DNA from 2 places in the Rhizobium sp. PvP014 genome. Region 1 is predicted to be linked to the other one. Evidence: riboswitches for the same ligand, from Rfam matches in the RefSeq annotation. Region 1 holds a riboswitch; the other holds the start of a gene.
What was found. Region 1 has a riboswitch for cobalamin ahead of J3A65_RS17425 (CbtB-domain containing protein). Riboswitches for the same ligand answer to the same signal wherever they lie in the genome.

Region 1 (9,338 bases):
GACCCTGCTGATCGGCGGCCGCGACATCGGCGAAATCCTCGTTGACCACGACAAGGTGCCGCTGGTCTCTGCGACCGGCTCGACCCGCATGGGCCGCGAAGTCGGTCCGCGGCTGGCCAAGCGCTTTGCCCGCTCCATTCTCGAACTCGGCGGCAACAACGCCGCGATCGTCACCCAGACGGCCGATCTCGATCTGACCCTGCGCGGTGTCGCCTTCTCTGCCATGGGCACAGCCGGACAGCGCTGCACGACGCTCCGCCGCCTCTTCGTCCATGACAGCGTCTATGATGCGCTCGTGCCGCGCCTTGCCAAGGCCTACCAGTCGGTCACCATCGGCTCCCCGCTGCAGGACGGCAATCTCGTCGGCCCGCTGATCGATCAGGCCGCTTTCGACAAAATGCAGGCAGCACTCGAGGCAGCCAAGGCCGCCGGAGGCACAGTCGTTGGCGGTGAACGCCTGCTGGATGGCGAAGCGGCTGATGCCTATTACGTGCGTCCGGCCATCGTCGAAATGCCTGATCAGACCGGCCCGGTCAGAGACGAAACCTTCGCACCGATCCTCTACGTCATCAGATATCAGGACTTCGACGAAGCGATTGCGCTGCATAACGATGTGCCGCAGGGCCTGTCCTCGTCGATCTTCACCAACGACATCCGGGAAGCCGAAGCCTTCGTATCGGCGCGCGGTTCCGATTGCGGCATTGCCAATGTGAATATCGGCCCTTCGGGCGCTGAAATCGGTGGCGCTTTCGGCGGCGAAAAGGAAACCGGCGGCGGCCGCGAATCGGGCTCCGATGCATGGCGCGCCTATATGCGCCGCGCCACCAACACCGTGAACTATGGCCGCACCCTGCCGCTCGCGCAGGGCGTCAAGTTCGATATCGACTGATGCTTGCATGAAGGCGCCATTGAACCTCCTTACCGATATCGAGGGCGTGGCCGTTGGCCACGCGACCGATCTGCAGCTTGGCTCGGGCGTCACCGCGATCATCTTCGACGAGCCGGCGGTCGCCTCCGGCTCGGTTCTCGGCGGTGCACCGGGTGGGCGCGAGACCGCCCTTCTCGACCCGTCCATGACGGTGCAGACAGTCGATGCCTTCGTTCTCTCGGGCGGCTCGGCCTTTGGGCTGGACGCAGCCGGCGGGGTGCAGGCGGGCCTGCGCCAGATCGGCCGCGGCTTTCCCGTCGGTTCTGCCAAAGTGCCGATCGTGCCGCAGGCAATCCTCATGGATCTTCTGAACGGCGGCAACAAGGACTGGGGCCTCCATTCTCCCTATCGCGACATGGGCTACGACGCCTTATGCGCCGCCCAGAAAGGCACATTCGCGCTCGGCACAGTCGGGGCCGGCACCGGCGCTACGACCGCGACCGTCAAGGGCGGCATCGGTTCGGCAAGCGCGAAGACCGCGTCCGGGCACACGATTGCCGTCCTCATGGCCGTGAATGCCATGGGCGCCGCAACGGTCGGTGATACCAAGCATTTCTGGTCGGCACCGTTCGAAGAGAATGATGAATTCGGTGGTCTCGGCCTTCCCGCGACATTCACGGCCGACCACACGGCCCTGCGAATGAAGGGCGTGACGTTGAAGGCAACCACGATCGGCGTAATCGTCACGGATGCAGTTCTGACCAAGGCGCAGGCGCACAGGCTGTCGATCATGGCCCATGACGGACTGGCACGCGCCGTCTTGCCGGCACATCTGCCGGGAGATGGCGACACGATCTTTTCAGCCGCCACCGGAAAGGTCCCGATGGATGACATGGGCGCCTTCGCCGAACTCTGCCACCTCGCGACCCTGGTCACGGCAAGAGCCGTTGCTAGGGGTGTATTCGAGGCGACCGCGCTGCCAAACGCTAACGCCCAACCATCCTGGCGAGACCGGTTCGGCGGCTAAAAGTCTCCGAGTGCCGCTTCCAGCCGAGACCAGTCCTTCTCTTCAGGCATCCCCAGCCGTAGATCGTCCGGACGCTCGCTAAAGCGGCGAGTGATGATCCCGTGTTCGCCGAGATGCTGGAAGAGACCTTGAGCACGCCTGTCACGTATAAAACGAAACAATGACGTGCCGCCGAAGACCGGAATGCCGGCAGCGGACAGAGCTGCGTCCAGCCTCCCAGCATCTGCGCCGAGCCTGGTTCGCATAGCGGCCTGCCAATCGGCATCGGCCAGCGCTTCGGATGCCACATGCAAAGCCGGACCGGAGACCGCCCAGGGCCCGAGCCTCTCCTCGATCTTCACGGTGATATCGGGATGGCCGATCGCAAAGCCCAGCCGCAGGCCGGCCATGCCATAGAACTTGCCGAAGGAGCGCAACACGATCAGCCCGCCCTCGCCGACAGCGCCGACAACGCTCTGCGCTTCCGACACATCCATGAAGGCCTCATCGACGACGAGCAGCCCGCCCTTCGCGCGCATGATTTCGGCCAGCGCCAGAATGTCATCCGTCGACACGATCCGCCCGGTCGGATTGTTCGGGTTGACGATGACGGCGAGACTGGATGTCGCAAGATCGCCGAGATCATCCGTCTCCAGAACCTTAAAGCCTGCCATCGTCGCGGCACGCGCATGTTCCGCATAGGTGGGCGATAGAATAGCTGCCGTTCCGGTCGCTCCGACAAGACCGGCGATGATCGGCAGCAGGATCTGCGTTCCCGGCCCGGCCACGATATGAGCGGGTGACGGTGCCCGATATGCCTCAGCCGCTGCGGCCCTCAGCCTCTCGAGCGATGAAGGCTCCGGCAGACGCGCAAAAACATTGCCGGGGATCGGCGTATGCGGATAGGAATGCGGGTTGATGCCGGTCGACAGATCGATCCACGGCTCGGGCGCGTGAGGAAACAGCGCGCGCGCCATGGCAAGGTTGCCGCCATGCTGTATCGGACTGCCCAACTCAGAGATCGCCAACGTCATGTTCCTTCTCGCATTCTTCGCACTGATCACCGAGCGCATCGTCGGCTATCCGGACTGGCTGTTCAAACGCGTCGGCCATCCTGTCACCTGGATCGGCGCGCTGATATCCGCACTCGACAGAAGATGGAACCGCGAGGGCGATGATTTCGCCAGCCGCAAACGCATGGGCATTCTCGCGCTCATCGTCCTGATCGGCTGCACCGTCGCTGCGGCACTGGCGATTGCGGCCATCCTCATGCTTTTGCCCTTCGGACCGATCCTTCTCGTTCTTGCAGCAGCCAGCCTGCCTGCCCAGAAGAGTCTTGAGACTCACGTGGAAGCCGTGGCAACCGCCTTGCGCTACAACGGGCTCGACGCTGGACGCAAGGCCGTCTCGATGATTGTCGGCCGCGATCCGGAAAAGCTCGATGACGCCGCGGTTTGCCGTGCTGCGATCGAAAGCCTGGCCGAGAATTTTTCGGACGGCGTCGTCGCCCCTGCCTTCTGGCTCGGCATCGGCGGCCTCTCGGGCGGCGCGGCCTACAAGGCTGCCAATACCGCCGACAGCATGATCGGCCACCGGTCGCCGCGTCATGAAGCGTTCGGCTGGGCCGCGGCCCGGTTCGATGACCTGATCAATCTGCCGGCCTCGCGGCTGACGGCCGCGCTGTTCGTCGTGGCCGCTGTCTTCGTCAAGGACGCCTCGCCCCGCGATGCCATGCGTGCAATCCGCCGGGACGCGAAACATCATCGTTCGCCGAACGCCGGCTGGCCGGAAGCGGCGATGGCGGGTGCGCTTGGCATTGCGCTGGCTGGTCCCCGCAGTTACGGCGGCCAGATGATCGAAGCCCGCTACATGGGAGAAGGCAACCGGACCAACCTGAATTTCGACGACATTACCCGCGCCCTCAAGCTTGCGCGCGTGGCGGATGCGCTGCTGATCGGCCTGTTCGGCATTCTGGCGCTGCTCATCTGGCAATTTTGAGCAATCCGTCGATATCGAGATGCTGCTCCATATGCGCGGCAAGGCGATCGAGAATGGCATCGACATTGGCTTCGTAATTCAGGCCCGACACCGTACCGCCGAGGCGAGACAGCCAGGCCGAACGCTGCCGGTCGTCGGAAAACAATCCGTGCACATAGGTGCCGACCACCCTGCCATCCCGAGACGACGCACCTTCCGGAGTGCCGGCAATGCTCGAAAACGGACGTGAACAGTCGGCGCCGGTGGTATGACCCGTATGCATTTCATAGCCGGCGAAGGATATCCCGTCGGAGCTGACACCCTCGACAGCCTCCAGCCGCTTTGACGCCGACAGCACGGTTTCGACATCGAGAAGCCCCAGCCCTTCCGCCGAACCGGGAGGGCCCTCCGATCCCTCCGGATCCGATATCCGTCTGCCGAGCATCTGGTACCCGCCGCACAGCCCGAGAACGCGCCCGCCGCGCCTGTGATGAGCCGCGATATCCGTATCGAAGCCCGCTTCCCGCAGCGCCGCCAGATCAGCGATCGTCGCCTTGGAGCCGACCAGCAACACGAGATCGCAGTCACCTGGAATGGCCTCACCGCGCCTGACACGGATGAGCTCGACATCCGGCTCCGCTTCCAGCGGATCGAGATCATCAAAATTGGAAATATGCGGCAGGATCGGCACTGCGATACGCAGTTTCGCGCCGGGCTTGCGTGCAAACGACTGGGTCAGGCCAAGCGCATCTTCTGCCGGCAGAAGTGCTGCATCGGCGAAATGCGGCAACAGTCCGATCGACTGCCAGCCGGTAAACGCACCGATCATCCGCATGCCCTCGGCAAACAAGGCCGGATCGCCGCGAAAGCGGTTGACGATAAAGCCGTGGATCATATCAGCGTCATCGTCATCGATGACGAGTTTGGTGCCGGCGAGGCTCGCAATCACGCCGCCCCGGTCGATATCGCCGATCAGAACCACCGGCACATCGGCAGCGCGGGCAAAACCCATATTGGCAATGTCGTTCTGGCGAAGGTTGATTTCGGACGCGCTGCCGGCCCCCTCGACGAGGACGAGGTCTGCCCTGGCTTTCAGGATCTCGAAGCTCTCAAGCACCCGCGAAAGCAGCCTCGGCTTCAGAAGCTGGTATTCGGCCGCCTTGGCATTGCCCTCGACCCTGCCCTGCACCACCACTTGGGCGCCGACTTCGCTTTGGGGCTTCAACAGAACCGGGTTCATATGGACGCTGAGCGGCACGCTGGCCGCCCTCGCCTGCAGGGCTTGCGCCCGGCCGATCTCGCCGCCATCGGCAGTGACCGCAGCATTGTTGGACATGTTCTGCGGCTTGAAGGGCAGGACACTCAAGCCCCGCAGCGTCAAGACGCGGGCAAGCCCGGCAACGACCAGCGACTTGCCCACATCCGAGCCTGTCCCCTGAAACATGAGAGCGCGCGCCACCACCCGTCAGAACTCGATGCCGGCCTGGGCTTTGACGCCGGCCTTGAAGTGATGCTTGACGAGCGTCATCTCGGTCACCAGATCCGCCGCCTCGATCAGAGCCGGTTTTGCATTACGGCCGGTGACGACCACGTGCAGATCCGCCCGGCGCGCCTGTAACTGGGCAACGACCGTTTCGAGATCGAGATAATCGTAACGCAACGCGATATTGAGTTCGTCGAGAATGACGAGGCCGATCGTTTCATCCGCCATCAGTTCGAGTGCCATGCCCCAGGCCTTCTCGGCAGCGGCGATGTCGCGTTTGAGATCCTGGGTTTCCCAGGTAAAGCCCTCGCCCATCGTGTGCCAGGCAATGCGGTCACCGAACACAGCAAGCGCCGGCTGCTCGCCGGTTGACCATGCGCCCTTGATGAACTGCACGATGCCGACGCGGCGGTTGTGGCCGAGCGTCCGCAAGGCCAGCCCGAAGGCCGCCGTCGACTTGCCCTTGCCGGAGCCGGTATGAACCATGAGGAGCCCCTTCTCGACGGTCTTCTCCGCGACTTCGGCATCCTGAACCGCCTTGCGGTTTTCCATCTTGGCGCGGTGGCGCTGCTCGGTGGTCTGATCGATTTCCTTCAACGGACTGCAAGCTCCTTGGACGTGGTCGAAATTTCCTCACCGGCACGGAAACGCTCGCGGATGACGCCGGAAAGCGCGCCGAGAACGGCCCAGAAGACGAGGTTCGTCGCGTAGACGGCATTGACGAACCGCGCATGCAGTTCGATCGGCACCGCGGTGTCATGGGTCGGCGGCAACGGTGCACCGATGATGTGCGGAGCAACCAGCAGGACGACCGCCAGAGCCGCAAGAAGGGCGGAGCGGGTATAGGCAAGCAGCCCGAGGGCCAGGGCGGTGCAGACTGCCGTCGCGATCCACCAGAGCTGCCGCGGTCCGAGTTCGGCGACGGGCATGCCCGGGAGTTCCGGCGGAAGACCGAGGCCGGGTGCAAGGCTGACGGTGAGGAAACCGGCAATGCCGAACATCAACCCGCCGCGCCATCCACCAAACCCGCCGAGTGCTTCGGCAATGGCGATGGCAACCAGCGCAAAACCGATGGCAGAAAGCGCATTGGCCGCAGCCGTGTAGGCAAAGCGCTCGATCCCGTCAGCCGGCGCCCATGCCTCTTCGGCGGGATCATGCTGAGCGGAAGCCGGCGCTGCAGTGCTGGCTACCGTATTCGGAGCTGTGCCATGGCTATGTCCAGCGCCGTTGCCGCCGGCGTGTTCATAGGTCTCCGCTGCGAGAATAAGCGGCACGACGGAAAAGCTTTGCATCACGGTCATCAGGAGCCCGGACAAAAGCCCTGCGATCACCGCCGTGAGGACGATGTTTCGAAACAGCGACATTTAAGGAATTCCTCTTAGTGGCAGGGAAAGGCCAGCGAGTGGCGCGTATCGTGAGCCGCATTGTGCACAGCCTCGATATGCGAAAAGCCGACAAAGCCGACGATGAACAGGCCGAGTATGGCTGTCATGCCAAGAGGAATGATTTTCGATGCGGAAACGCTGGCTGCACCGGCAGCAGAGTTCGTAACCATGGACGTCGTCTTTCTGCCCTCCACCCGAGGACTTTCACTGTGCCTATCGTCTCCGGCAGGTCTCCTGGCTCGCGGATCGAACGCCTCTGACCCGCCTTCCCGGATGTCTCCAGTGGCATGTTGAGCAGAGACTTTCCGCTTACAGTTGCGGGGGCAGCCGCGGGTTTGACGTCAAGATATCGTCGCACCGCATTCCCTTCGATGAGCCCTCTCGGGCACCAAAGACAGGGTCACTATAGACGGTTTCCCCACACGGGCAATCGCCTTTGCGACATTGACACTGCCCTGCGACAAGGCTTAGGTGACTGCGATACGGTCCCTTGCCGGCAACGGTAGGGGCTAAGAGAGAATGCGGTGCGAGCCCGGGATCATCTTTGAGATCCCATGGTTCAATGCCGCGGCTGCCCCCGCAACTGTAAGCGGCGAGCCATCCTGCCACTATGGCCACTGGAGAAATCCGGGAAGGCAGGCGGATGGTGACGACCCGCGAGCCAGGAGACCTGCCGTTCGAAAACATGCCTTTCCGGGCGGGGTGCTCCGGAAAAGCTTCTTTCACTCTGCAGGATAGGCTTGCCTTCCTGTCGTGCACCCCGATGTTATTGACTTGGGCGGTAGTGCGACACGATGGTGATTGACGAACGAAAAGACGAGCGCGACGCGGCCGCAGACGGCCTTGCCGGCGAGCCGGATGTGACGATTTTCGTCTGCACCAATTGTCGCGAGGCATCCGACAGCGAAGCGCGCCCGGGCATCGTCCTGATGGACGCCCTTCGCGAGGCTGCCGCCGGCAAGCCGCTTTCCGTCAAACCCGTCACCTGCCTTGCCAACTGCGAAAAAGGCCCAAGTGCTGCCTTCAACCATCGCTCCGGCTGGTCCTATGTCTTTGGTCATCTGTCGCTCGACACGGTCGAGGACATCTTGGTCGGCGCGATGATGCTGGCTGACGACGAGCGCGGTTTACTTCCCCTTCGCGGCCGCCCCATGTGCCTTCGCGGCAAGGGCATGACGGCCCGCATTCCCCCATTCCAGCACCACGAGGACCTGCCTTCATGAGCGTTTCATTCGACCGCGTTCCCTGCACCGTGATCACCGGGTTTCTCGGTGCCGGCAAGACCACGCTGATCCGTCACCTGATCGAAAACCTCAAGGGCAAGCGCCTCGCGATCATCGTCAACGAGTTCGGCGATGTCGGCATCGATGGCGACGTGTTGAAGAGCTGCGGCATCGAAAGCTGCCCTGACGACAACATTATAGAGCTTGCCAACGGATGCATCTGCTGCACCGTCGCCGACGACTTCGTTCCGGCGATCGACCAGATCCTGGCCCGCGAACCGCGCGTCGACCACATCCTGATCGAAACCTCCGGCCTTGCCCTGCCGAAGCCGCTCGTCCAAGCCTTCCAGTGGCCGGATGTGAAGGCCCGCGTCACCGTGGATGCCGTCATTGCCGTGGTGGACGGTCTGGCGCTTGCGCAAGGTCGCGTTGCCGATGATCACGAAGCGCTGGAAGCGCAGCGCAGCCAGGACAGCTCGATTGACCACGACGATCCGGTCGAGGAAGTGTTCGAGGACCAGATTGCCTGCGCCGATATGATCGTGCTGACCAAGACCGACCTTCTCGACCAGGCATCGCTTGCCGCCGCCAAGGGCCGTGTCCAGGCGCATCTGCCGCGCGCGGTCAAGATCGTGCCCGCCGCAAACGGCGCCGTCGATCCGAGCGTGCTGATCGGTCTCGGCCTTGCCGTCGAGGACGATATCGAAAACCGCAAGACCCATCACGACGATGAGCTGGATCACGATCACGACGATTTCGACAGTTTCGTCATCGATATTCCAGCCGTTGCCGATGCGGACGAACTCGCTGCCCGCATTTCCGCCACGGCGGAAGCGGAAAACGTGCTGCGCATCAAGGGGTTTGTCGACGTCGCGAACAAGCCGATGCGCCTTCAGGTGCAGGCTGTCGGTTCACGCGTGAACCACTATTTCGACCGCGCCTGGGGTGCCGGCGAGACCCGCCAGAGCCGCCTCGTCGTGATCGGCGAAAAGGGGATGGACCGGGCTGCGATCGAAAAGATGCTGGCGGCATAAGAGGGCTGTAGAAGGAAAACGATGCATATTCTCGCCACCACCTCGTCGTCGCTCGACGACCTGATCGAGCCGGTCGACCTTAACCAGTCGCCGGCGGATGTGGTGGTGCTGTCTTTTTCCGGCAGTGACCTCAACGGCATCGCAGCGGGTTGGAGTAATGGCAAGGCGAGCCTCTGCCTTACCAATATCTCCGACCTGCGCCATCCGATGTCCGTCGATCTCTGGCTCGAAAAGACCGCGGCCCATGCGCGCTTCATCCTCGTGCGCATTCTAGGCGGCTACGATCGCTGGGCCTATGGCGCCGATCAGTTGTCGCGGCTGGCGAAGCGCAAGAAGATCCCGCTCGCAATGCTGCCGGGCGA
Region 2 (9,338 bases), 840 kb from region 1:
CATTGCCGCGAAGGTTTCACCGGCATCTTCGTCACCCACTCCATTCCCGAGGCCGTCTACATGTCGAGCAAGGTCGTGGTGATGTCGCGCCGGCCCGGCCGCATCATCGATACGCTCGACATCGGCTTTCCCTTCCCGCGCCAGCCGGACCTGCGTTACGAGCCGGAATTCTCGAAACTGTGCGGAGCGGTATCGCGTGCCCTTCGCCATGCCATAGAGGCCTGAGCGCCATGTCGGATCCTATTGTCGCCGCTTACAAATCGACGCCGCTGAAGGCGCAGGTCGAGCGCTACAGCCCCGTCCCGCTTGCACCGGCACCAAGCGTCGGCCGCCGCCTCGTCTTAAGCTTCGCACCGCCTCTCATCCTCGGCATCCTGATCGTCGCAGCCTACGCCCTGATCCGGGCCGACCTTCCAGCGCATCGCCAGTTCCTGATGCCGAGTGCGGAGGGCCTGTGGAGCCAGGCATTCGGCATTGCAGCCTTCCGCTCTGAGCTGCTGATGCGGGCGCTGACCACGATCTCCATCGCCATCACGGGACTTGCGGTGTCGATTCCCGTCGGCATCATGCTCGGCATCGTCATGTTCCGCGTCTATGCGCTGGAAAAAGCCGTCTTCCCCTATCTCGTGGCGCTGCAGTCGATCCCGATCATGGCGATCATTCCGCTGATCCAGAGCGCCCTCGGCTTCGGCTTTATGCCCAAGGTGCTGATCGTCGCGCTGTTCACCTTCTTCGCCATTCCAACGACGCTGCTGCTCGGCCTCAAAAGCGTCGACCGCAACATTCTCGAATTGTTCAAGCTGCAGAATGCCTCTTGGTGGGTGATGCTGCGCAAGGCCGCGCTGCCGTCTGCCGCGCCGACGCTGTTTGCGGGCTTGAGGATTTCCGGAAGTCTCGCCGTCATCGCCGCGATCGTTTCGGAACTGTTCTTCCTGTCCGGCAAGGGAGGCCTTGGCCAGTTGCTGATGAATGCCAAGATCGATTTCAAATACGAGCAGATGTATGCCGCACTGATCGTCGCCTCCGCCCTGTCGATCACCGTCTACCTGTCCTTCAACTGGCTCGGGAACCGGCTGTTTGCGCATTGGCACGAATCGAGCGACAGGCAACGCTGACACCGCTGTTGAACTGACCTAGAAAAAAGCAATCAGGGGAACAAACATGACAAAAAAACTGACTGCCACACTGACCACCGCCATGGCGATCGCTACGTTCGCAACTGCCTTGTCTACAGCAAATGGTGCGGCCGCCGGCGAGTTCGCCAAGACCCGCTACACGACACCGCTCGCCGATGTCTGCCCCAGCCCGTTCATCATCCAGAAGGATTGGCTGGCCCAGGCCGAGCAAGGCCCCCTCTACCAGCTGATCGGCTCGGGTGGGGAGATGACGTCGGGCCAATATACCGGCCCGCTTGGCTCGACCGGCATCGAGCTGACCATTCTTGAAGGTGGCGGCGGGCTTGGCATGGGCGATGGCGAGACCGCCTATTCGGCGCTCTACATGGGCAATTCCAAGGCCGGCGTCACACCGCATCTCGGCTATCAGGAACTGGACAACGCCTTCATCTTCTCTAAGCGCTTCCCCGTCGTCGGCGTCATGGCACCGCTCGACATCGCCCCGACGGTTCTCCTGTGGGACAAGGCTACCTATCCTGACGGCTTCAAGTCGATCGCCGATCTCAAGACCTTCTCGGAAAGCGGCAAGGGCAAGATCTACGTCTCGACCACTAAGCGCACCTTCGGTCTCTATCTCGTCGAGCAGGGCATTCCCGCAGACGTGTTCGTCGAGGGCTATCGCGGTGACGGCGAGAATTTCGTCACCAACAACGGCACATGGCTGAACCAGGGTTTTGTCACCAGCGAGGTCTACAAGTTCGAGCACGGCAACAACTGGGGCAAGCCGATCGGCTACCTCAACATGAACGACCTCGGCTATCGCAACTACACCGGCATGCTCTCCGTCGCGACCACGAGAATGGAAGAGCTGGCGCCGTGCCTGGCAAAGCTCGTGCCGCTTCTGCAGCAGGCAACTGCCCACTATGCCAAGGATCCGGCCGAGGCAAACAAGGTGATCGTCGACTTCAACACTGCCGGCCATGCGGCCAGCTGGTGGAAGACGGCGCCGGAGCTGATGGCCTATGCCGCAAAGACGATGGTCGACACCGGCATTATCGGCAACGGCCCCAACGCGACGATCGGCGATTTCGACATGGACCGCGTCGCCGAGATGCTCAAACTGGTCAAGCCGCGTTTCGACGAGCGCGCCGACCCGGATGTGAAGCCGGATCAAGTGGTCACCAACCGCTTCATCGATCCGTCGATCGGGCTGAAATGAGCGTGACCCTGCCGAGAACGACCGCAACACTGCTGGATGGCGAAGCCCTCGCCGCCCGGCTGAGGCGCGAGATGGCAGCAGAGGTTGCCGGTCTCCGCGCCCGGGGCATTGCGCCGAAGATGGTGACGGTGCTGGTGGGAGATGATCCAGCCAGCGCCACCTATATCGGCCGCAAGCATGCAGACTGCGTCGAGGTCGGTATCGAGGCCATCGACCTGCGCCTGCCCTCGGATACGACCACCGAAGCCCTGCTAGACCAGATTGCCGCCGTCAATGCCGACCCCGCCATCCATGGCCAGATGGTGCAACTGCCGCTGCCGCCTGACATCGACGAGACACGGGTGATGACCGCCGTCTCGCCGGCCAAGGATATCGACGGCCTGCATCCGCGAAACCTCGGCCTCCTTCTGGCGGGAAAGCCGGGGCTCCTGCCCTGTACCCCGGCCGCCATCCTCGCGCTTTTGCAGGACAATGCCGTTCCGCTCGCCGGCCGGCGGGTCGCCATCATCGGCCGCGGCCAGCTCGTCGGTCGCCCGCTTGCCATGCTTCTTTCGGCCAAGGGAATCGATGCGACGGTGACGCTTCTACATAGCGCCTCTCGGGATATCGCCGAGGACATCAGGCGCGCCGACATCGTCATCGCCGCGCTTGGCCAGCCCGGTTTCGTCACCGCAGACATGGTCAAGCCCGGTGCCGCCGTCGTCGGCGTCGGCATCAGCTACGGCACAGATGGATCGATGGTCTCGGACGTCGCAGCCGATGTCGCCGAGGTCGCAGGCTGGGTAACCCCGCCGCAGGGTTCGGTCGGCGCGCTCACCCGTGCGATGTTGTTGCGCAACCTGCTGCAGATCGCCGCCGACTAGACTGGTTCACATCAGGAACTGGATATGCAGCCGGCCGTGATGCGGCGATGTCGAGACATGGGCTTCAACGCCGAATACGTCGGCGATCATCTTCTCGGTCAGAATATCGGTGGGCGAACCGCAGGCGACCAGGCGTCCTTCGGAAAGAACGGCGATCACGTCGCAGAACCGGGCGGCGAGGTTGAGATCATGGATCGCGACGACCGTCGTCAGCGGCAGCTCCGAGACACGCCGCAGGATGTCGATCTGGTGCTGGATGTCGAGATGGTTGGTCGGTTCGTCGAGGATCAGCACCGACGGCGACTGTGCGAGCGCCCGGGCCAACTGCACGCGCTGACGCTCGCCCCCCGACAGCGTATGCCAGAACTGCTCGCGGCGATCATCCAGCCCGACGCGGACCAGAGCCTCGGTCACGATCCGGTCGTCCTCTTGCGTCCAGGGCGACAGCGCCGACCGGTATGGCGTGCGTCCAAGCCGGACCACGTCGATGACGGTGACATTTGCTTCGGTTGCCGAATGCTGTTCGACAACGGAAACGCGCCGGGCGAGCTCGCGTCGTGCGAAACCGCTCATCGGCTTTCCGTCGAGCGTGACCTTGCCGGCGGCGGGCGCCCTCAGACCCGCCAGCAGTCGGATCAGTGACGACTTGCCGGAACCATTAGGCCCGATCAGCCCGAGCGTCCGGCCCTCATCGACCGAAACCGTGACGCCATCGAGGATGACCTTGCGTCCGGCAAGCCAGCTCACGGCAGTTGCGGCCAGGACCGGGGCGGATACGGGATCGGATGTCATGCGACCCTCCGTGCCCGATAGAGAATGACGCAAAAGAAGGGAACACCGACCAGCGCCGTCACCACCCCGATCGGCAGGATCTGCGGTGCGATGACGATGCGCGAGACGATATCGGCGAGCACCATGAACAACGCACCGATCAGCGCACAGGCAGGCAGAAGCCGGATATGGCCGGGACCGACGATAAACCGGGCCGCATGCGGAATGACGAGCCCGACAAAGCCGATCGCACCGACCATGCTGACGATCGTCGCTGTCATCAGCGCCGTGACGAGCAGCAGCACCACGCGGACCCGTCGGACCGCGATGCCGAGCGACCGCGCCGCATCCTCGCCGAAGGTAAACGCGTCGAGCGCCCGCGCATGCCAGATGCAGACGATGAGCCCGACGGTCACCACCGATGCGGCGAGCGTCACCTCCGGCCAGCGGACGCCGGCAAGGCTGCCGAGCAGCCAGAACATCACGCTGCGCGCCTGTTCGGCATTGGCAGACGTCGAGACGATGTAGGAGGTCAGCGCATTAAACAATTGCGAGGCGGCAACGCCGGCCAGAATGGTCCGGTCCGCCGTCTGGCGTCCGCTCGACAGCATCACCACGAAGACAAAGGCGATCAGCGCGCCGACAAAGGCTCCGGCGGAAAGCGAGATCGCGCCCGCGCCAAACCCGAGCAGCATGACGCTGACCGCACCGGTCGATGCTCCAGCCGAAATGCCGAGAACATAGGGTTCGGCCAGCGAGTTCCGCAGCAGCGACTGCAGGATCGCCCCCGACAGCGCCAGTCCGGCGCCGCAAAACGCCGCGACAAGTGAGCGCGACAGGCGATAATCCCAGATCACCGCTTCCTGGATGCGCGGCAAGGCCACGGCCGTAAAGCCGAGCCGGTTCGTCACCGCCGCAATCGTCGTCTCCATGGGAATGGTCATCTCACCGATCGCCACCCCGGCAACGATGGCGACGAGAAGCGCTGAGAGCACCAGGAACACGCCTGCGGCACCCAGCGCCCAGCGTCCGATACGGGATCGCGTCACTTGGGGCGCCTGGGCAGGTCGGGCAAATTCGGCTCATCGACGATGGCGGAAACAGGGAAAGATATCATCTCCCGCCGCACCCTAATTCGCAAGGCCGAAGGACTGGATGCCCCGGGCGAGCGTCTCGATGCCCTCGATCGTGCGGATCGTCGGGTTCATCGACTGGGCGTCCATCATCACGAAACGCTTCTTTCTCACCGCATCCAGCTGGCTGACGACGGGATCAGTCTCGAGAAACTTGATCTTCACGGCAGGATCATCCGCGGCATAGCGGCGACGGTCCATGGTGGCGACGACGATGACGGAGGGGTTGGCCTCAGCAATCGTTTCCCAGCCGATCAGCGGCCATTCTTCTTCCGTCGTCACCACATTGCGGGCGCCGATCGTCTCAAGGATATAAGCCGGTGCGCTGTTCTTGCCCGCGATAAAGGCGTCGCCCTTGGTCTCTTTGCTGGAATACCAGAAGACGATCGGCAGGTTCTTTAGCTCAACGCCCTTGATCGATGCGACGGCTGCGGCTTCGCGCTGTTTCAGGTCTGCGATCAGAGCGGTGCCCTTGTCCTCGACATCGAAGATCTTCGAGAGCTCTGAAATCTCGCGGTAGATCAGGTCCATCTTGAACAGTTCGTTGCGAACGCCGTCACCGCCATCGACATTGGTCTTGGCGACGCAATCGGCGGGCGAGACATAGGTGTTGATGCCGAGATCGGAAAACTGCTCGCGCTTGCCGACCGATCCCATCGGCCCGACATGCCACTCGAACTCGGCAGCGACCAGATCCGGTTCGAGACTGACGACCGATTCAAAGCTCGGGTCGTTGTCGGCAAGCCGTTTGATCTTCGAATCCACCTCGGCATAGGGCGCAAGCACCGGCCCGACCCAGACGGCAGTGCCCGCCACCTTCTCGGCCAACCCGAGCGAATAAAGCACTTCGGTCATGCCCTGCCCGATCGAGACGATCTTCTCGGGCGCCTTGTCGAACGTGACGGGGCGGCCGCAATTCTCGATCGTCAGCGGGTAGCTGGTCGGTGCGGCAAAGGCGAATGTGGGAAGTGCCGCAACTAAGGCGGCGATAAGCCCTGACTTCATGTCCTGTCCTTTGGTGATCGGAAAAAAGGGCAGGACGAGGCCGCAGAACGGCTCGACGTCGACATGGCGCACGAGCGCATTGCTTGCGTCATAATCATCTCCCTGCCGGAACCCCTCGTCCGGTGTTGGTTGTCCATGCCACGGCAGGTCTCCTGACTTGCGGCTCGAACGCCTTCCATCGCCTTCCCGATCGGATGATCAGTGGTATCGATGGCTGGCTCGCCGCTTACAGTTGCGAGGGCAGTCGCGGACTTGGCCCGAAAGCCTCACCGCATTCCCTTTTTATCTGCGATTGCAGAACCGTAGCGCCCCAACTGATAGGGAACACGCCGGTGCTTGTCCAGAGCGATCCCCGCGCGATCTCTGCCGTTGCTGAGTGTAATAGTATAACATACCAATTTACGCAACGGTCTATTTTGGATTGGTCGCGACCTTTGTGAGGCGTTCAATTCAGGGATGCTGTACATTAAATCGCGATCACATCGCCCTCACCCTACTCCTGCCTCTTTGGCCTGACAGCGCTCTGGTCTATGACCTTGCGGACAGATAGCCTGCGGGGCGATTCGCCGTCCTTCTGGTATGGGACGACCGGAAGGAGCTGAAGGAGACGAAGATGACGGATATTAAGAGCGGCTTGACCGAATTGAAACCGCAGATAACCGTGATCGGTGTCGGAGGCGGTGGCGGTAACGCGATCAACAACATGATCACGGAAAATCTCCACGGCGTGGAATTCATCGCCGCCAATACGGATGCCCAGGTTCTGGCGACATCCAAGGCGTCGCGCCGCATCCAGCTGGGTGCTCAGGTGACCGAAGGTCTCGGTGCTGGCTCGCTGCCGGATATCGGCCGCGCGGCCGCCGAAGAATCGATCGACGAAATCATGGATCATCTCGCCGGATCGCATATGTGCTTCGTCACGGCCGGCATGGGCGGCGGAACCGGAACCGGCGCTGCGCCAGCGATTGCACGCGCGGCACGCTCTGCCGGCATCCTGACGGTCGCGGTTGTCACAAAACCCTTCTCGTTCGAAGGACACCGCCGCATGAAGACGGCCAACGAGGGTATCGAAGCCCTGCGTGAAGCCGCCGATACGGTCATCGTCATTCCGAACCAGAACCTGTTTCGCATTGCCGACGCCAAGACCAGCTTTGCCGACGCGTTCATGATCGCGGACCGCGTGCTGTTTTCGGGCGTCAGCTGCATCACCGACCTGATTGTCAAGGAAGGCCTGATCAACCTCGACTTCGCCGACGTGAAATCGGTGATGAAGGGCATGGGTCGTGCGATGATGGGAACCGGCGAAGCATCCGGCGATGGCCGCGCGCTGATCGCCGCCGAAGCTGCAATCGCCAATCCGCTGCTCGACGACATCTCGATGAAGGGCGCCAAGGGCGTGCTCATCTCGATCTCAGGCGGTACCGACATGACACTGTTCGAAGTCGATGAAGCTGCGAGCCGCATCCGTGACGAAGTCGAAGCCGAGGCCGACATCGTCGTCGGCGCGATCTTCGACAAGAACCTCGACGGCAAGTTCCGCGTGTCGGTCGTCGCAACCGGCCTCAACGGCAACCAGCAGGGGTCTTCATCCCCGACTGCACAGTACTAAGACCAGTCTCAGCCAATAAAAAAACGCTCCGTGGACATCCGCGGAGCGTTTTTTGTTTGTCGGACCCGAAGCCGGTCAGCTTCTCGGCTTGAGGTTCTCAGGATCGTAGAGCGGCTTGTAACCAACCGCTGCGACTTCCACCGGGAACGCCTCGTTGAAATAATCCACCGTCAGTTTCCGGCCGACCTGGCAATGCGACCAAGGCAGATAGGCGAGCGCGATATTCTTGCCGATGGTCGGGCCGTAGGCGATCGAGGTCGTATAGGAACGCCGTCCGAGTTCATCGATCAGAACCTCGCCCGTGTCCGGATCCATCACCGGCAGCGAGCCGACCGGATAGCGGGCGACACCGGACGCATCGACATTGTCGGTCATCAAGAGCGTGCAGAGCATCGCCGGCTGATGGTCGCGGGCCTTGTATTCGAGATGCTTCGCCTTGCCGCAAAAATCGGCTTCCTTGACCTTTGGACGGGCAAGATCCGCTTCGATCAGGTTGTACTGGGTCAGGAGATCGCCGTTCTGCAGGCGCAGGCTCTTTTCCATGCGGCGTGAGTTGGCATAGGTCTCGACGCCGAAGGCCATCACGCCGGTGGCGCGCAGCGCGTCCCAGACGGCAACGCCGTCTTCGTATTTCATATGCAGTTCCCAGCCCTGCTCGCCCACATAGGAGATGCGGAATGCCGTGACATGCTTGCCGGCGATCTCGATAGGCTTGATCGCGGCGAAGGCGAAGTTCTCGACATTAAGACCATCGGGGTCGGCCACGACCTTCTTCAGCGTCTCGCGCGCGTTCGGGCCCCAGATGCCGATGGTGATGAACTGTTCCGAGACATCGGTGATGGTGACGTCGAGGCCACGATCCTGCGCGACACGCTTCATGTAGAGCAGGTCCCGCGGGCCGGCATCGGCGCCGTTGACGAGACGGCCGCGGTCAGCCAGACGGAAGACGGTGAAATCGGCCCGCACCATGCCCTCGTCGTCGAGGAAGTGGGTGTAGATACCCTTGCCGATATTGCCGTCGCCACCGATCTTGGCCGCACACAGCCATTCGAGCAGCTCGACATGGTCGGGCCCCTCGATATCGACCATGTGGAAATGCGACAGGTTGACGATGCCGCAATCCTCGCTCATCGCCAGATGCTCGGCATTCGACACGCGCCAGAAGTGGCGGCTGTCCCACTCGTTTTCGCGCTTCGGCACCCGGTCGCCGTATTTCTCCAGCAGATGCTCGTTGGCCGCGTAGCCGTGGGCACGCTCCCAGCCGCCGAGTTCCATGAAGTAACCGCCGAGTTCCTGTTCGCGGTCGTGGAACGGCGAACGCTTGGCGCCGCGGCCCGTCGCATAGGGTTCGCGCGGATGAACGGCCGGGAAATAGATCTTCTGGGCCGCCTCAAAGGTGCGCCCCTCGATGAACTCTTCCGTCAGCTGATGCGGATAGAAGCGCGCGTAATCAATCGAGTTGTGGTCGATCTCGGTGCGGCCGTCGGTCATCCAGTCGGCGATCAGCTTGCCATAGGCCGGGCCGTCCTTGACCCAGATGGCAACGCAGTACCACAGCCCGCGCACCTTCTGGCTTTCGCCGCAGGAGGCACCGCCGCCGGCCGACACCTGCAAGAGGCCGTT

Region 2: linked by a shared signal. The riboswitch ahead of J3A65_RS13430 (ABC transporter substrate-binding protein) and the one ahead of J3A65_RS17425 (CbtB-domain containing protein) in region 1 are both predicted to bind cobalamin.

Annotation. Positions count from the first base shown of each region.
Region 1 covers NZ_JAGIOT010000002.1:2,656,339-2,665,676, forward strand. Annotated here, with positions in the region: gene J3A65_RS17390 (aldehyde dehydrogenase family protein) at 1-889, shown strand, start outside; gene J3A65_RS17395 (P1 family peptidase) at 897-1,895, shown strand; gene cobD (threonine-phosphate decarboxylase CobD) at 1,892-2,908, opposite strand; gene cbiB (adenosylcobinamide-phosphate synthase CbiB) at 2,907-3,872, shown strand; gene J3A65_RS17410 (cobyric acid synthase) at 3,856-5,313, opposite strand; gene cobO (cob(I)yrinic acid a,c-diamide adenosyltransferase) at 5,317-5,931, opposite strand; gene J3A65_RS17420 (CbtA family protein) at 5,928-6,698, opposite strand; gene J3A65_RS17425 (CbtB-domain containing protein) at 6,713-6,889, opposite strand; cobalamin riboswitch at 6,926-7,127, opposite strand; cobalamin riboswitch at 7,186-7,412, shown strand; gene J3A65_RS17430 (DUF1636 family protein) at 7,514-7,942, shown strand; gene cobW (cobalamin biosynthesis protein CobW) at 7,939-8,976, shown strand; gene cobN (cobaltochelatase subunit CobN) at 8,998-9,338, shown strand, end outside.
Region 2 covers NZ_JAGIOT010000002.1:1,815,402-1,824,739, forward strand. Annotated here, with positions in the region: gene J3A65_RS13400 (ABC transporter ATP-binding protein) at 1-225, shown strand, start outside; gene J3A65_RS13405 (ABC transporter permease subunit) at 231-1,115, shown strand; gene J3A65_RS13410 (hypothetical protein) at 1,162-2,334, shown strand; gene J3A65_RS13415 (tetrahydrofolate dehydrogenase/cyclohydrolase catalytic domain-containing protein) at 2,337-3,197, shown strand; gene J3A65_RS13420 (ABC transporter ATP-binding protein) at 3,204-3,989, opposite strand; gene J3A65_RS13425 (iron ABC transporter permease) at 3,986-5,017, opposite strand; gene J3A65_RS13430 (ABC transporter substrate-binding protein) at 5,099-6,106, opposite strand; cobalamin riboswitch at 6,231-6,426, opposite strand; gene ftsZ (cell division protein FtsZ) at 6,720-7,715, shown strand; gene J3A65_RS13440 (FAD-dependent oxidoreductase) at 7,791-9,338, opposite strand, start outside.